3 regions of the Hymenobacter bucti genome follow, and region 3 is predicted to be linked to each of the others. Evidence: riboswitches for the same ligand, from Rfam matches in the RefSeq annotation. Region 3 holds a riboswitch; each other region holds the start of a gene.

Region 1 (4,979 bases), on a different contig from region 3:
AGCTGCCCATGGCCGAAGACCTGGACCTCTACGTGCGCTTTTTGCTGGCCGGGCACCTGCCCGTGGTCTGCCCGCACATCAGCCACCTGCACCGCTTTCATACGCATAATGTGAGCATTGGCGTCGATGCCGACAAGCACCGCGCCGACTTGCAGGTGATTTATGCCAAGTACGCCGACCAGCTCCAGCAGCTCGGCGTGGGCGAGCCCTAGGTGGCAATGAGCGAGTCATCCTGAGCTTAATTTTAAGGCAATAGGCGTAAGCATGCGTTTCTTTAATGCATGCTTACGCCCACCCTCGCCGCCCGTTGGCACGCCCTCACTGCGCCCTTGCTACCCGATGCCGCTCACTGCGAGGCCGAGCTACGGCGCCTGGCCGCGGCCTACGAGGCGCCCGAGCGGCACTACCACACCCTGGCGCACATCGAAAACCTGCTGGATAGGGTAGGGGCTCATCCGCTGCAAGATGCGGTGGTAGTGGAGCTGGCTGCCTGGTTCCACGATGCGGTGTATAACGCGCTGCGGGCTGATAATGAAGCGAAGAGCGCGGAATGGGCGCTGGCCTTTTTGCAAAGCACCAGCCTAGCGCCCGCCCGCTGCGAGCGCGTGGCCGACCTCATCCGCCGCACCCAGGACCACACCCAGCCTCAGCCGCCCACTGATGCCGACTTGCTCTTATTTCTGGATGCGGACCTGAGCATCCTAGGTGCCCCCGTGGCGGCGTACTGGGCCTATGCTCGCCAGGTGCGCCGCGAGTACCGCCTCGTGCCCGACCTGCTGTATCGCCCCGGCCGGCGCAAAGTGTTGGCCAAGCTGCTCGCCGCGCCGGTGCTCTTCCACACGCCGAGCTTGCGCGAGGAGTTGGACGCCGCCGCGCGCCGCAACCTGCAAGCCGAGCTCGACGCCTGGGAGCAGGGTGGGCTGCCGGCAGAGTAGCCCGGACTCTACGCGTCCGAGCGCTCGCGCAGCAAACATCTCGCGGCTGGATAAGCTGAAAAAGGCCGGGCTGCGCTTGCGTAGCTACTCACTTCGCAAGCGCTCGGACGCGCAGAGTCCAGGCTACTAATCGTACCTTTGTCGCAGCTAAATTCGGCTGCCAGGCCCAGGCCTGTTTTTATAAAGAGGCGCTGAGAGATAGGCTCTGCGACGCGCCGGCAACCCCTGCCTCGGCAGAACGGTGCCAACCGACCGGCCGCTAAACTATGGCGGCTCATATAAAAGCCCGTGGTTGCTTTCGTTTTTTGTTGTGCTGTTCATCAAGTAGTTGGCGCCGGGCAGCTTGGCACGGGCGCCCTAGGCTGTTGTTGTTGAGCAGGGCCGCCGCTTAGGTATTGCAAATTTTTCTCAAGGGTTGACTACTGCTGGCCGGGCGCGTACCGGGCCGGCGGGGTCGTTATTTAGTGCAGGCTGGCAAAGCCCACGATATATATGTTAAAAAAATCACTCGAACTCCTGCGCCAGGAAGCGGCCGAATCGGGCGCCGGCACCCTCAAGCGTACGCTAAACGGGTTTAATCTCATCGCCCTAGGCATCGGGGTTATTATTGGGGCGGGGCTGTTTTCGCTCACGGGCATCGCGGCGGCCAACCATGCGGGACCGGCCGTGACGCTCTCCTTCGTGGTGGCGGCGGTGGGCTGCGCATTTTCGGCCCTGTGCTACGCCGAGTTTGCGGCGCTGGTGCCGGTGGCGGGCTCGGCCTACACCTACTCCTACGCCACCATGGGCGAACTCTTTGCCTGGATAATCGGCTGGGACCTCGTGCTCGAGTACTCGGTGGGCGCGGCCACGGTGGCCATCAGCTGGTCGCAGTATTTGCTTAAATTTCTGGATAAGTACGGCCTGCACTTGCCCGCGCGGCTCGTCATGTCGCCCTTCGAAACGGTGAAGCTGCCCTCGGGCGCCGAGGTCCACGGCTTCGCCAACCTGCCGGCCATGGCCGTGGTGCTGGTTATTACGGCCATCATCATCCGGGGCACGTCGGGCTCGGCGTGGTTTAATGCCCTGGTAGTGACCCTGAAAGTGGCCGTGGTGCTGGTTTTCATCGCCCTCGGGTGGAATTACATTGACCCGGCCAACTACCACCCCTACATCCCGACCAACACGGGCACGTTTGGCGAGTTTGGCTGGAGCGGCGTGCTGCGCGGCGCCGGCGTGGTATTCTTCGTATTCATCGGCTTCGACATCGTGGCCACGATGGCCCAGGAAACCAAGAATCCGCAGCGCAACATGCCCATTGGCATTCTGGGCTCGCTCGTGGTTTGTACCATCCTGTTCGTGCTTTTTGGCTACGTGATGACCGGGCTGGCCAACTATACTGAGTTTAAAAACAGCGCCGCGCCGGTAGCCATCGCCATCGAAAAAACGCCCTACGCTTGGCTGAGCGGCGCCATTATCGGGGCTATTCTCATCGGTTACACCTCGGTTATTCTGGTCGATTTGCTGGGGCAGTCGCGGGTGTTCTTCTCGATGTCGAAGGACGGCCTGCTGCCGCCCGCTTTCTCCAAGCTGCACCCCACCTTTCGCACGCCAGTGCAGTCCAACCTACTCTTAGGGGCTTTTATCGCGCTGTTTGCGGGCTTCGTGCCCATCTCGGTGGTGGGCGAAATGACGAGCATCGGCACGCTGCTGGCCTTCGTGATGGTGTGCCTAGGGGTGCTCATCATGCGCCGCACCAACCCCGATGCGCCCCGCAGCTTCCGCACGCCGTGGGTGCCGGTGGTGCCCATCCTAGGTATCGTTACCTGCCTCGTGATGATGGTGAGCCTGCCCTGGGAAACCTGGCTGCGCCTGGCCGTGTGGCTGGCCCTGGGGCTGGCAATTTACTTTGGCTACGGCAAGAAGCACAGCAAGCTGCGCCAAGCGGCCGAGGGCCAGCAGTAGCTGGCGATAGGTATCTGATTTTCTGTTTGTTTATAGTCGGTACTTTTCAGGTAAAAAATAGGGTTGTGTCGTACCTTTGCTATTCGCCAGCGAAGTATTTCTACGCCAGCTTCTGGTTTAGAAGCAGCTTTTCGTGGCGCTAGATTATGAATCAGTACCTGCTCGACGTTAACCTGCAACAAGTTCCCGACTCCTATTTACACGGCAGCTGGCAAGTGGTAGACCGCGTGCTCAGCCAGGCCGACCCGGCCACGCCGCTGGCGCAGGCTACTTTTCTGCACTTGCAGGATGGCTTCTGGCAGCTCGATACCCCGGCGGCCCCGGCCACTGGCCAGTGGTCGGTGGAGCGCGACAGCCTGCTGAGCCGGCCATATTTGCAGTTGCAGCTGTCCACCGAAAGCGTGACGGCCCTGGTCACGCGGCTGCGCCGCTCGGCCGATGGCATGTACCGCACGCTCGCACTGTACTTTCAGTCGGGCCTAGAGCTTTTTCTGGTTCACCCTTAAACTACGACAAATACGACGGTAGATGACGACTCCTGATTTTACGGCCTTCGAGCGCCTGCAAACAGCCGTGGACGCGTCCGGGCTGGGCACCTGGGACTACGACCTAGTAGCCAATACGCTGGCCTGGTCGGCCCGCTGCAAAGAGCTGTTTGGGGTGCCCGCCGAGGCCGAGGTGACGTACGCCGACTTTGTGGAGCTGGTGCACCCCGACGACCGGGCGGCCACTACCGCCGCCGTCACGCGGGCCCTCGACCCCACCGGGCCGGGGAGCTACGACATCGAGTACCGTACCCGCTGGCAGCAGCCCGGCCAGCCCGTGCTGTGGGCCCGGGCCACGGGCCGGGCCTTTTTCAACGAGGCCAGCGCGCAGGCCTACCGCTTCATCGGTACTATTGCCGACGTGACGCCCCTGCGCCAGATGCAGGAGCAACTGACCCGCTCGTATCAGGACCTGGAAGTGAAAGTGACCTTCCGCAACCTGGAGCTGGAGCGCGAAGTGCAGCAGCTGCGGGCAAAGCTGCAAGAGGCGCAAGCCACCGCCAAGTAGTCCGGATACTTGGGTTCTGCCAGCAAAAACCGCATTTCTGCGGCTTCTGGCGGACACTTACCGGCAAAATACCCTGATGAAAGTGCCGCTCTGGTAGTTTGCCAGGGCGGCACTTTTACGTAGTACACGTCTGAGCTTCGCCCCGAGCTAACCGCCGCGCAAACTGACCGCACCATCGAAATAGCCTGGGAAGACCGCACGCCCTTCGAAGCCATTCTGGCGCAGCTTGGCCTCACGGAAAACAAGGTAATCCGGCTGATGCGCCGCGAAATGAAGCCCTCCTCGTGGCGCATGTGGCGCGCCCGCGTGCAGGGCCGCGCCACCAAGCACCAGGTCAAAAGCGCCGTCGACGACGGGCGGTTTAAGTCGAAGATGCAGCGCAGTATCACGCACAACAAGATTTCCAAGCGGGGGTAGGCCGGGCCGCCTGAGCCAGCCGGACCACGAAAGCCGCACATAAAGAAAATTTTAATTAGGAAATAAGCTTCCTTTTTTTGGGGGCTGGGATGCCTCTGCCTGGCCCCACGCGGCGGCTCTTAAACAGCAACCGGCAAATCGCGCTAATAGGGCCATCAGATGAAGAAAGGATGAATAATCGTGGGATGGTCGTGAGCTAAGGTATTCGTCGGGAAGTCAGTTTTTTAGTTAGGTGGTCTCAGGCCCGGCAAAACGCCACTTGCGCTCGCGGTAGGCCATCCAAAAAAACCTTTGGTTAGCAGACCTAGCGTGGGCCTTACTAAGGGCCTGCGCACCGGGCCCACTCACGGGTAAACGCTGCCCGAAGGGGGCGGAAAGGCGGACCGGCACCCTGGCCGGCACCGTTGCGCGAACAACATCCGGAAGGCGTCGTCGTTTAGTAACTACCTGTTAATAAGCAGGTAATAACCCGAAAGGGCTGTTACTCAACCTTCTCAAATGCCTACTGTATTAATAACTGGCTGCGCCGGTTTTATTGGCTCGCACCTGAGCGAAAGATTGCTGAATGAAGGCTATCAGGTGATTGGCCTCGACAATTTCGACCCTTTCTACGACCGCGGTCTGAAGGAA
Region 2 (4,979 bases), 480 kb from region 3:
TCGTCGGCGCGCAACTACAAAGACGCCCTGGCCCTGCGCGTGGGCGGGCAGTATAAGCTCACCAGCGGCCTCACGGTGCGGGCGGGTGCCCTCTACGATTTTGCCTGCGTGCGCGATGGCTACGTGACCCCCGAAACGCCCGACGCCGACCGCGTGGGTCTCACGGCGGGCTTCACCTACGCGTTTACGGAGCGCTTCGGCGTCGATGGCTCATTCCTGTTCGAGGACTTTCGCCAGCGCAGCCAAAGCCAGAGCCAGTTGGCTATTAACGGCACCGCCGACCGCGTGGCCGGCACCTACAAAACGACCATCAGCGTGCCCGGCATCGGGGTGTTCTACAAGTTCTAAGGCCTTCTCTTTCCCACCTGCCTATTTCTTATGACTACGTTTTCTTCTTTTGCAGCGAAGGCCTTTCCCGCGCTGGCGGTGCTGGGCCTCGGGCTGGCGGGCTGCCAGGCCGATATTGACGCGCCCAGCGCTTCGGCGGGCTCGGCTGATTTCAGCCGCTACATTGCCGTCGGCAACTCGCTTACGGCTGGCTACGCCGACAATGGCCTTTATCTCGAGGGCCAACTCAACTCCTACCCCAGCATGCTGGCCCAGCAGTTTGCCCAGGCGGGCGGCGGCACATTTACCCAGCCGCTTTTCACCACGGCTCAGTCCAATGGCTCGGGCTACCTACGCCTAGCCGGCTTCACGGCGGCCGGGGCACCCATCACGGCCGCCGTTACTACCAACCTGGCGGTGCGCGGCGGCACCGCCACGGCCCCCCTCTACACCAAGTACACCGACGCTATTAATAACCTCGGAGTGCCGGGCATCAAGCTAGCTGATATTCAAACGGTAGGCTACGGTAGCACGCAGGGCAACCCCTACTTCGAGCGCATCACGCCCGATGCCGCCGCGGGCCAAACGTACTTTCAGCGAGTGAAAGCGGAGGCAGCCACCGCCACCTTCTTTTCGTGCTGGCTGGGCAACAACGACGTGCTTGGCTACGCCACCGCCGGCGGTGCCGTAGCTAGCAGCGGCATCACCCGCACCGACACGTTTAATCTCAAGGCGGTGCGTATTATCAATGCGCTAACGGCCAGCGGTGCCAAAGGAGTAGTGAGTAATATTCCGGACGTTACGGGGATTCCGTTCTTTACCACTGTTGGGCCGTCGGCACGGGCCTCGTTTGCGGCGGCTAACGTGCCTACGGCGGCTCCATTCGTGTACACGACGGGCATCCTGGCCCCCGGCGCCGCCAATACCCGCGTGACGACGGCTACGCTGGCCAGCATTCGCAACGCGGCTGGTGGTACGCTGCTCCTCACGCTCACGGCGTCGCCCTACATTGGCCTTTATGGCCAGCCCACGGGCCGGTACTGGCGCGATTTCTACCGCCAAGCCACTGGCTCAGCTCCCACGGGGGCAGTTTTTGGGGGCTTTCTCACCGCCCTAGGAGTTGATACTACGAGAGCATTCGGCCAAAGCGTATTGAATCCGTTCCCGAGCACGCTCGTGCTTGACCCCACCGAGCAAGCCAACGTGGCCACCGCTACTACGGCTTTCAACAGTTCACTGCGGGCCGCGGCCACGGCCAAAGGGCTGGCTTTCTTCGATGCCAATGCCTTTTTTGGCTCCCTTGCCTCCGGTACTTCCACTTATAATGGGGTAAATAATTCGACCAGCTTCATCACCGGCAACCTGTTTTCGCTCGATGGCGTGCACCCCACGCCCCGTGGCTACGCCTTGGTAGCCAATGGCATTATCAGGGCCATCAACACCACCTACGGCTCCACGGTGCAGCCCGTGAACCCCACCAACTACCGGGGCGTTCTTCTCCCCTAGGTAGCCCGCCTTGCTTGTCTTGCTGAAAAGCGCCTTCCTCTCGTCGGGAAGGCGCTTTTTGCGTTTCGCAAAGCGGCAAAGCGCAACTAGTTCAGGTTTTAGGTAAAGTGCCGGCCGGCCGTTGTATCTTCGTAGTCGCTGCTATCCAGAAAGACCGAGGGACCAGGCCCGATGACGTCTTGGCAACCGCCCTAGGGCTGGTGCCAACTCCTGTTTGGTCAAGTACTTGCGACCAAAGAAGATATCAGCCGGAACCTGCGCCGCCCGGCGCGGCTTTCTTTCTGGATAGCGGTTTTTGCCGCCGTTTTTGCCCAGAAGATTATGCCCGCCGTTTCGCCCGCTGCCCCCGTCGCACCCAATCCCGCTAGTATCTCGCCGCTGCCCGCGCTGCTGCGCCAGCGCCTGCTCATTCTGGATGGCGCCATGGGCACCATGATTCAGCGCTACCCGCTGGAGGAAGAGGACTTTCGGGGCGCGCGCTTTGCGAATCATTCGCACCCGCTGCGCGGTAATAATGACCTGCTGAGTTTGACGCGGCCCGACATCATCCGGGATATTCACGCCGAGTACTTCGCGGCCGGGGCCGACATGGTGGAAACCAATACCTTTTCGGGTACCACCATCGCGCAGGCCGACTACGCCTTGGAGCACGTGGTGTATGAGCTTAACTATGAGTCGGCTAGAATAGCCCGCGAGGTGGCCGACGAGTACACCGCCCTCACACCCGAGCAGCCGCGCTTCGTGGCCGGGGCCATTGGCCCCACCAACCGCACCGCCTCGCTCTCGCCTGACGTCAACCGCCCCGGCTACCGCGCCGTGACCTTTGATGAGCTGGCCGCGGCTTACCTGGAGCAAACCCGCGGCCTCGTGGAGGGCGGCGTGGATACGCTGCTCATCGAAACCATCTTCGACACGCTCAATGCCAAGGCTGCTCTTTTCGCGGTGCAGCAGTTCTTCGATGAGGGCGGCCGGGTGGTGCCGGTCATGATTTCGGGTACCATCACTGACGCCTCGGGCCGCACCCTGAGCGGGCAGACGGTAGAAGCGTTTTGGAACAGCATCCGGCACCTGCCGCTGCTGAGCGTGGGCCTTAACTGCGCCCTAGGGGCCGACCAGCTCCGCACGTACGTGCGCGAGCTGGCTCGCCTGGCCGACGTGTCGGTGTCAGCTTACCCTAACGCCGGCCTGCCTAATGCCTTCGGCGGCTACGACGAGAGCGCCCAGGAATTTGCTGCGCTGGTCGAAGATTACCTGAAAGAAGGCTTGCTGAACGTGGTGGGCGGCTGCTGCGGCACCACGCCCCAGCATATTGCCGAGCTCAAGCGCTTAGCGGATAAATACGGCCCGCGTGGCCTCGACAAACCCGCGGCCGAAGCGCAGCCCGAGCTGGCCACTGATGGCGCGCTCGCCAATCCGGCGCTGCTCACGGCGCAGTCGTCGCTCGGGCTGGCGGGTTTGGAGCCGTTCAATATCACGCCGCAGAGCTTGTTCGTCAACATCGGCGAGCGCTGCAACGTGACGGGCTCGCGGGCGTTTGCGCGCCTCATCCGCTCGGGCGACTACGAGGCGGCCCTGGCCGTAGCCCGCGCCCAGGCCGAAAACGGCGCCCAGGTGCTCGACGTGAACATGGACGAGGGTATGCTCGATTCGGAGGCGGCCATGACGACCTTCCTTAACCTCATCGCCTCGGAGCCCGACATCGCCCGCCTGCCGTTGATGATAGACTCGTCGAAGTGGACGGTTATCGAGGCCGGCCTCAAGTGCGTGCAAGGCAAAAGCATCGTCAACTCGATTTCGCTGAAAGAAGGCGAGGAGCGCTTCAAGCACTACGCCCGGCTGGTGCGCCAGTACGGCGCGGCGGTGGTCATCATGGCCTTCGATGAGCAGGGCCAGGCCGACAGCTACGAGCGCCGCATTGAGATTTGCCAGCGCTCGTATGATATTCTGACCAAGGAAGTTGGCTTTCCGGCCGAGGACATCATCTTCGACCCCAACATCCTGACCGTGGGCACCGGCATCGACGAGCACCGCAACTACGCGCTCGATTTTATCCGGGCCGTGAAGTGGATAAAGGAGAACCTGCCCGGCGCCCGCACCAGCGGCGGCGTCAGCAACATCAGCTTCTCGTACCGCGGCAACGACACGGTGCGCGAGGCCATGCACGCGGCCTTCCTGTACCACGCCATCCGCGCCGGCCTCGACATGGGCATCGTGAACGCCGGCCAGCTCGCCGTGTACGACGACGTGCCCAAGGACCTACTCGAACTCTGCGAAGACGTGCTATTGAATCGCCGCCCCGATTCCACCGAGCGCCTTGTGGACTTTGCCGAAACGGTGAAGCAGAAGGGCAAGGTTGAAGTAGTGGCCGACGCCTGGCGTAGCCTGCCCGTGGGCGAGCGCCTACAACACGCGCTGGTGCGCGGCATTACCGAGTTTATCGACCAGGATACCGAGGAAGTGCGCCAGCAAGTGCGCCGTCCGCTCGACGTGATTGAAGGCCCACTGATGTCGGGCATGAACGTGGTGGGCGACCTCTTCGGGGCCGGCAAAATGTTCCTGCCCCAAGTGGTAAAATCGGCCCGCGTAATGAAAAAGGCGGTGGCTTACTTGCAGCCTTACCTCGAGGCTGAAAAGGAAGGCGCGGCCCGTCAAACGGCTGGTAAAATACTGATGGCCACCGTAAAAGGTGACGTGCACGACATCGGCAAAAATATCGTGGGCGTGGTGCTGGCTTGCAACAACTTTGAGATAGTAGACCTAGGCGTAATGGTGCCGCTGGAGCGGATTCTGGACGAAGCCCAGAAGCAGGACGTCGATATTATCGGCCTTAGCGGCCTTATCACGCCCTCGCTCGATGAGATGGTGTACGTGGCCCGCGAGATGGAAAAGCGCCGGATGCAGATGCCGCTGCTCATTGGCGGGGCTACCACCTCGCGCCTGCACACGGCCGTAAAAATCGCGCCCGCCTACTCGGGCTCGGCCGTGTACGTTAATGACGCCTCGCGCTCGGTGGGCGTGGCCGCCAGCCTCCTAGGGTCGAGTAAAGACACGTACACGCAGACCATCAAAAATGAGTACGCGGCGATGCGCGAAGACCACGCCGGCCGCCAGCGCGACAAGGCGTTTCTCACCATCGGGGCCGCCCG
Region 3 (4,979 bases):
ACCGCAAAAACTCCAGCTCGGCAAACGTGGTATCGGCCGGACTCAGGCTCCGCAGTGGCCGGGCCGGCACCGCTTGGTCGGGGGTGGCTACCTGCGCCTGCGCCTCCAGCCCTAACCCCATGCCCAACCCCCACAGCAGCAACCAACGAAACCAACTCATCTTTTACGTACTAAAATAACTACCCTAGGTACCACTATTGCCAATTCAAATGCAAAGAAGCAACCTAGCGTGCGCTAGCTGCGCAAAGCCCAAAAAAAGCCCCGTACCAAATCAGGTACGGGGCTTTTTATTTTAGGCTGAGGCAACTTTACTCGGTTTCCAGCACCAGCTTGGCGCCGCTGCTGCTCACCAGCGTCAGCTTGTCGTCGGTCAGCGTCTCCACGTTAAACGTGTTCGACGTGCCACCAGCATCGGGGGTCATGGTCATCGTCTTGGCCGTCTGGTCAAACGCGTACTTACCCTGTACTGCGCCCGCAGCGCCGGTCATCGAGTACGTGTTGTTCGAGAACAGGTGCAGCGTTTCCTGCTCCTGCGCATCGGTTTGCTTTACTTTATCGCCGCTGGCGGCAGTTTCCTTGGCAGTTTTCCACACCTTGCTGCTTGTGCCATAGAGCATGTTAGCGCCCTCCACTTTGCCCTTATCACTGCACGAGGCAGCAACAAAGAGGAGCATAAATGCGCACAGCAGCGACGCGGCGTAGGACCGAAGAGAAGAAGGGGTATTCATGGAAGAAAAGGGTTTGGTAGAAGTGAAAGACGAATGAGCTACTGCTAATACCAGTAACGGACCTGCTTACGCGGTGCAATTTTTTTGGTTATTAATCATAACCTTTGAATTACTAAAGCGTATTAGTCTCCGCAAACCCACCGGGTAGTTCACTGGCTTCGGCTAAGGACGGCTACGCCGAGGTTGTCTTATCTCCTTTTCTTTCACTGCCAATCATTTGCAGCCATGGGCTTACTCGATTTTCTGACCAATGAGGGCGACAAAAAGCCCGTTGCTCCTGCCCAACCGGCCGCTACCGGCGCCGGCACCGATTTTTTCGGTAATAGCAAGCCCGAAGCCACTACCGGTGACACGTACACTGTAGTAAGCGGCGACTCGCTTTCTAAAATTGCTAAAAACCACTACGGCGATGCCGCTAAGTGGCACCAGATATACGAGGCCAACGAGGCCATCATCGGCAGTAACCCTGACAAGATTGAAGTCGGTCAGGTGTTAACCCTACCTAGTCTCTAGGTACTTTTTGCAGAAAAAAGGTGAGAAAAGCCGCTCCAGATTTGGGGCGGCCTTTTTATTGCCCGGTTAGCCCAGTTTGGGGCGCGGGCGGCCCCTTATTGCGCAAGTGGGCTTCGTGCATATCTTTGCCCGCACCAACCCCTGGTACTCCCCGCAGCCGGCGGGGCAGTTAGTTTCAGTTTTATACAGAAGCGGCGAGAGATTAGGCTCCGTGACCCGCTGGCAACCTTCACTTTTGGAAAGGTGCCAATTCCTACCCCTGCCCGGCGTTGCTGCCGGCACGGGAGCTATAAATTGAGTACCATGCAACAATCCCTTTCCGCCGTTTTCCTGCTTTCCCCTGCTCCAGCTGCCACCCGCAGCCAGGCTTGGAAAGCTACGTCGTGTACCCACGCCGCCACCCACCGGGCAGGGCGCTCGGACGAGCGAATGCGCTGTTGCAGCGCGTGTTGTTGCCGCTGAGCAGCAGCTATCTTTTTGCGAGTTCGGCTGGGCACACTAGCAGCTAGTAGCCGCTGGTTAGGGCCAAGTACCTTGTAAGCTTGCGCAGCTAATGAGCAGCTTAACTACTCGGTTGACTGCCTCTGGCCGCCTACTCCGCCCAGTTTCTTCACTTGCATCCACCTATGGTTACTTCATTCTATGGCAGTCTCCACTTCTTCAGCACCCACCACTTTTCAGCAGGAACTCACTGCTACGGCGCAGCACTTAGCTTCCGTACTGCCCCCGGCCGCCGCCCAAACTATTGATGGCGGCATCACGACCGTCGCAACTTCGGGCTTGGCCAGCCGCGCATTGCAGGCGGGCCAAGTGGCCCCCGGCTTCACGCTGCCCAGCGCTACTAATGAGCCGGTTGCGCTCGCTCAGCTCTTGCAGCAAGGCCCGGTGGTGCTGGTATTTTACCGCGGCAACTGGTGCCCCTACTGCAACGTGCAGCTGCGGGCCTACCAGCAACTGCTGCCCGAACTGGCGCAGCACGGCGCCACCCTTGTGGCCGTATCGCCCCAAACGCCCGACCTTACCAGCCTCACCGCCAGCGAAAAGTCGCTGACCTTTCTGGTACTAAGCGATGTAGGCAACGTAGTGGCTCGGCAGTATGGCCTGGCGTATAAAGTAGGCGCCGAAGTGGCCGATACCTTGCGCAGCGTAGGCATTGACTTGGCTGCTCACAATGGTACTGCCGATGACGAGCTGCCGCTCACGGCCACCTTTATCATTGGCACCGATGGCCTTGTTAAGTGGTCGTGGGCCGAGGCTAACTTCAAGCACCGCGCCGACCCGGCCGAAATTCTGGATGCGCTGGCGCAGGCTACCGCACCCCAAACCGCCTAACCAGGCGGGTATTTTTAGTAATCTTTAGTCTTCATTTCTTCCTTCCCATGGCCACCCCCAACCTGCATTTCGAAACCCTTCAACTACACGCCGGGCAGCAGCCCGACCCCACCACCGGCTCGCGCGCGGTGCCCATTTACCAGACGACGAGCTACGTATTCAAAAACGCGGAGCACGGCGCTAATTTGTTTGCCCTCAAGGAGTTTGGTAACATTTACACACGCCTGATGAACCCAACCACCGACGTGTTTGAGCAGCGCATTGCGGCGCTCGAAGGCGGCGTAGCGGCCGTGGCCGTGGGCTCGGGCCAGGCGGCGCAGTTCATTGCGCTGAATAACATCCTGAAGCAGGGCGATAATATCGTGTCGAGCTCCTACCTCTACGGCGGCACTTACAACCAGTTCAAGGTGGCTTTTAAGCGCCTAGGTATCGAGGCGCGCTTTGCGCAGGGCGATGACGCCGACAGCATCGAGGCGCTGATTGACGATAACACGCGCGCCATTTACCTCGAAACCATCGGCAACCCGAGCTTCAGCGTGCCTGATTTTGAGCGTATTGCGGCCGTGGCCCGGAAGCATGACCTGCCGCTGGTAGTAGACAATACCTTCGGCGCGGGCGGCTACTTGTTTCAGCCCCTGCTGCACGGCGCCAACATCGTGGTGGAGTCGGCCACCAAGTGGATTGGCGGCCACGGCACCAGCGTGGGCGGCGTAATTGTGGACGGCGGCACCTACGACTTCGGCAACGGCAAGTACCCGCAGTTTACCGAGCCCAGCGAAGGCTATCACGGCCTGGTTTTCAACGACGTATTCGGCAAAAACGGGCCGTTTGGTAACATTGCCTTCGCCATTCGGGCCCGCGTGGAAGGTCTGCGCGACTTTGGGCCCGCCATCAGCCCCTTCAACTCTTTCCTGCTGCTGCAAGGCCTCGAAACCCTGAGCCTGCGCGTGGAGCGCACCGTCGAAAACGCCCTCAAAGTAGCCCAGTGGCTGGAGCAGCGCCCCGAGGTGGCCCACGTCAACTACCCCGGCCTGGCCAGCAGCCCGCACCACCAGAATGCCGCCAAGTACCTCAAGCGCGGCTTCGGCGGCGTGCTCTCGTTTGCGCTGCACGGCAGCAAGGACACGGCCACGGCCGTAATCGACAACCTCAAGCTCATCAGCCACTTGGCTAACGTGGGCGATGCTAAAACGCTCATCATTCAGCCCTCGGCCACCACGCACCAGCAGCTCAGCGAGCAGGAGCAAATTGCGTCGGGCGTAACGCCCACGCTGCTGCGCTTGTCGGTCGGCATCGAGCACATCGACGACATTCTGGCCGACCTAGGCCAGGCCCTGGAGGCCGCCGCCAAAGGTGCGCACAAAGACGAGGCCGATGCCAGCATCCCAGACCCGCAGCCCGAGCACGTGCAGCCGCTGGAAGTGTAGTTTTTAGTGCTTAATGTTTAGTTATTAGTGTGAAATACTAAGCACTAATAATTAAACACTAAAATTGTCCTTGCGAGGAGAAACGACGAAGCAATCGCACTTAGACGAGCTGTCAAGGCCGCCTGGGGGCGGTTGCTTTGTCGTTCCTCCTCGCAAGGACAAATACGTATACCGTTTTATGAAAGAGTACCTTTTCCAACTGCCTGACCTTTTTCCGTTGGAAAGCGGCGCAACCCTGGCGGGCGCCCATGTGGCCTACCGCACCTGGGGCCAGCTCAATGCCACCCGCGACAATGTGGTGTGGGTATGCCACGCCCTCACGGCCAATGCCGACGTGCTGGACTGGTGGCCCGGACTCTTCGGGGAAGGGCATTTCTTTGACCCGGCCGACTGGTTTATCGTGTGCGCCAACATCCTGGGCTCGTGCTACGGCAGCACCTGCCCACTGGACGTAGACCCGGCCACCGGCACAGCTCGCTTCCAAGATTTTCCGTTGCTTACTATCCGCGACCTGGTGGCCGCGCACGAAGCCCTGCGGCAGGACCTAGGCCTGGCCTACGTGCACACGCTCATCGGCGGCTCGCTGGGGGGGCAGCAGGCCCTGGAGTGGGCCGCGAGCCAGCCCCAAGTATTTGGGCACCTAGTAGTTATTGCCAGTAGCGCCCGGCACTCGGCCTGGGGCATCGCCTTCAATGAGGCGCAGCGCCTAGCCATCGAGGCTGACCCTACCTACCACGAGAACGGCCCCGGCGGCGGCGATGCCGGCCTGGCCGCCGCCCGCGCCGTGGCGCTGCTCAGCTACCGCGGCTACGAGGCCTACGCCAACACTCAAACCGACCCGGACGACGACCGCCTCCGCGACTTTCGGGCCAGCAGCTACCAGCGCTACCAGGGCAATAAGCTCGTGGCCCGCTTCGATGCCTACAGCTACGTGGTGCTCACGCGCGCCATGGATTCGCACCACCTAGGGCGCGGGCGC

Evidence for each region. A riboswitch is a leader RNA that binds a small molecule or an ion and turns the genes downstream of it on or off. The one in region 3 is predicted to bind S-adenosylmethionine.
Region 1: linked by a shared signal. The riboswitch ahead of ACFSDX_RS08040 (amino acid permease) and the one ahead of ACFSDX_RS02055 (peroxiredoxin-like family protein) in region 3 are both predicted to bind S-adenosylmethionine.
Region 2: linked by a shared signal. The riboswitch ahead of metH (methionine synthase) and the one ahead of ACFSDX_RS02055 (peroxiredoxin-like family protein) in region 3 are both predicted to bind S-adenosylmethionine.

Annotation. Positions count from the first base shown of each region.
Region 1 covers NZ_JBHUFD010000003.1:82,156-87,134, forward strand. The annotation lists gene ACFSDX_RS08030 (glycosyltransferase family 2 protein) at 1-212, shown strand, start outside; gene ACFSDX_RS08035 (HD domain-containing protein) at 282-935, shown strand; SAM riboswitch class I at 1,111-1,220, shown strand; gene ACFSDX_RS08040 (amino acid permease) at 1,428-2,879, shown strand; gene ACFSDX_RS08045 (hypothetical protein) at 3,026-3,385, shown strand; gene ACFSDX_RS08050 (PAS domain-containing protein) at 3,408-3,932, shown strand; partial or broken gene ACFSDX_RS08055 (TIGR03643 family protein) at 4,089-4,349, shown strand; gene ACFSDX_RS08060 (GDP-mannose 4,6-dehydratase) at 4,848-4,979, shown strand, end outside.
Region 2 covers NZ_JBHUFD010000001.1:29,536-34,514, reverse strand. The annotation lists gene ACFSDX_RS00130 (OmpP1/FadL family transporter) at 1-348, shown strand, start outside; gene ACFSDX_RS00125 (SGNH/GDSL hydrolase family protein) at 379-1,833, shown strand; SAM riboswitch class I at 1,972-2,081, shown strand; gene metH (methionine synthase) at 2,155-4,979, shown strand, end outside.
Region 3 covers NZ_JBHUFD010000001.1:514,471-519,449, reverse strand. The annotation lists gene ACFSDX_RS02070 (erythromycin esterase family protein) at 1-160, opposite strand, end outside; gene ACFSDX_RS02065 (hypothetical protein) at 309-728, opposite strand; gene ACFSDX_RS02060 (LysM peptidoglycan-binding domain-containing protein) at 954-1,241, shown strand; SAM riboswitch class I at 1,420-1,537, shown strand; gene ACFSDX_RS02055 (peroxiredoxin-like family protein) at 1,884-2,573, shown strand; gene ACFSDX_RS02050 (O-acetylhomoserine aminocarboxypropyltransferase/cysteine synthase family protein) at 2,621-4,000, shown strand; gene ACFSDX_RS02045 (homoserine O-acetyltransferase family protein) at 4,179-4,979, shown strand, end outside.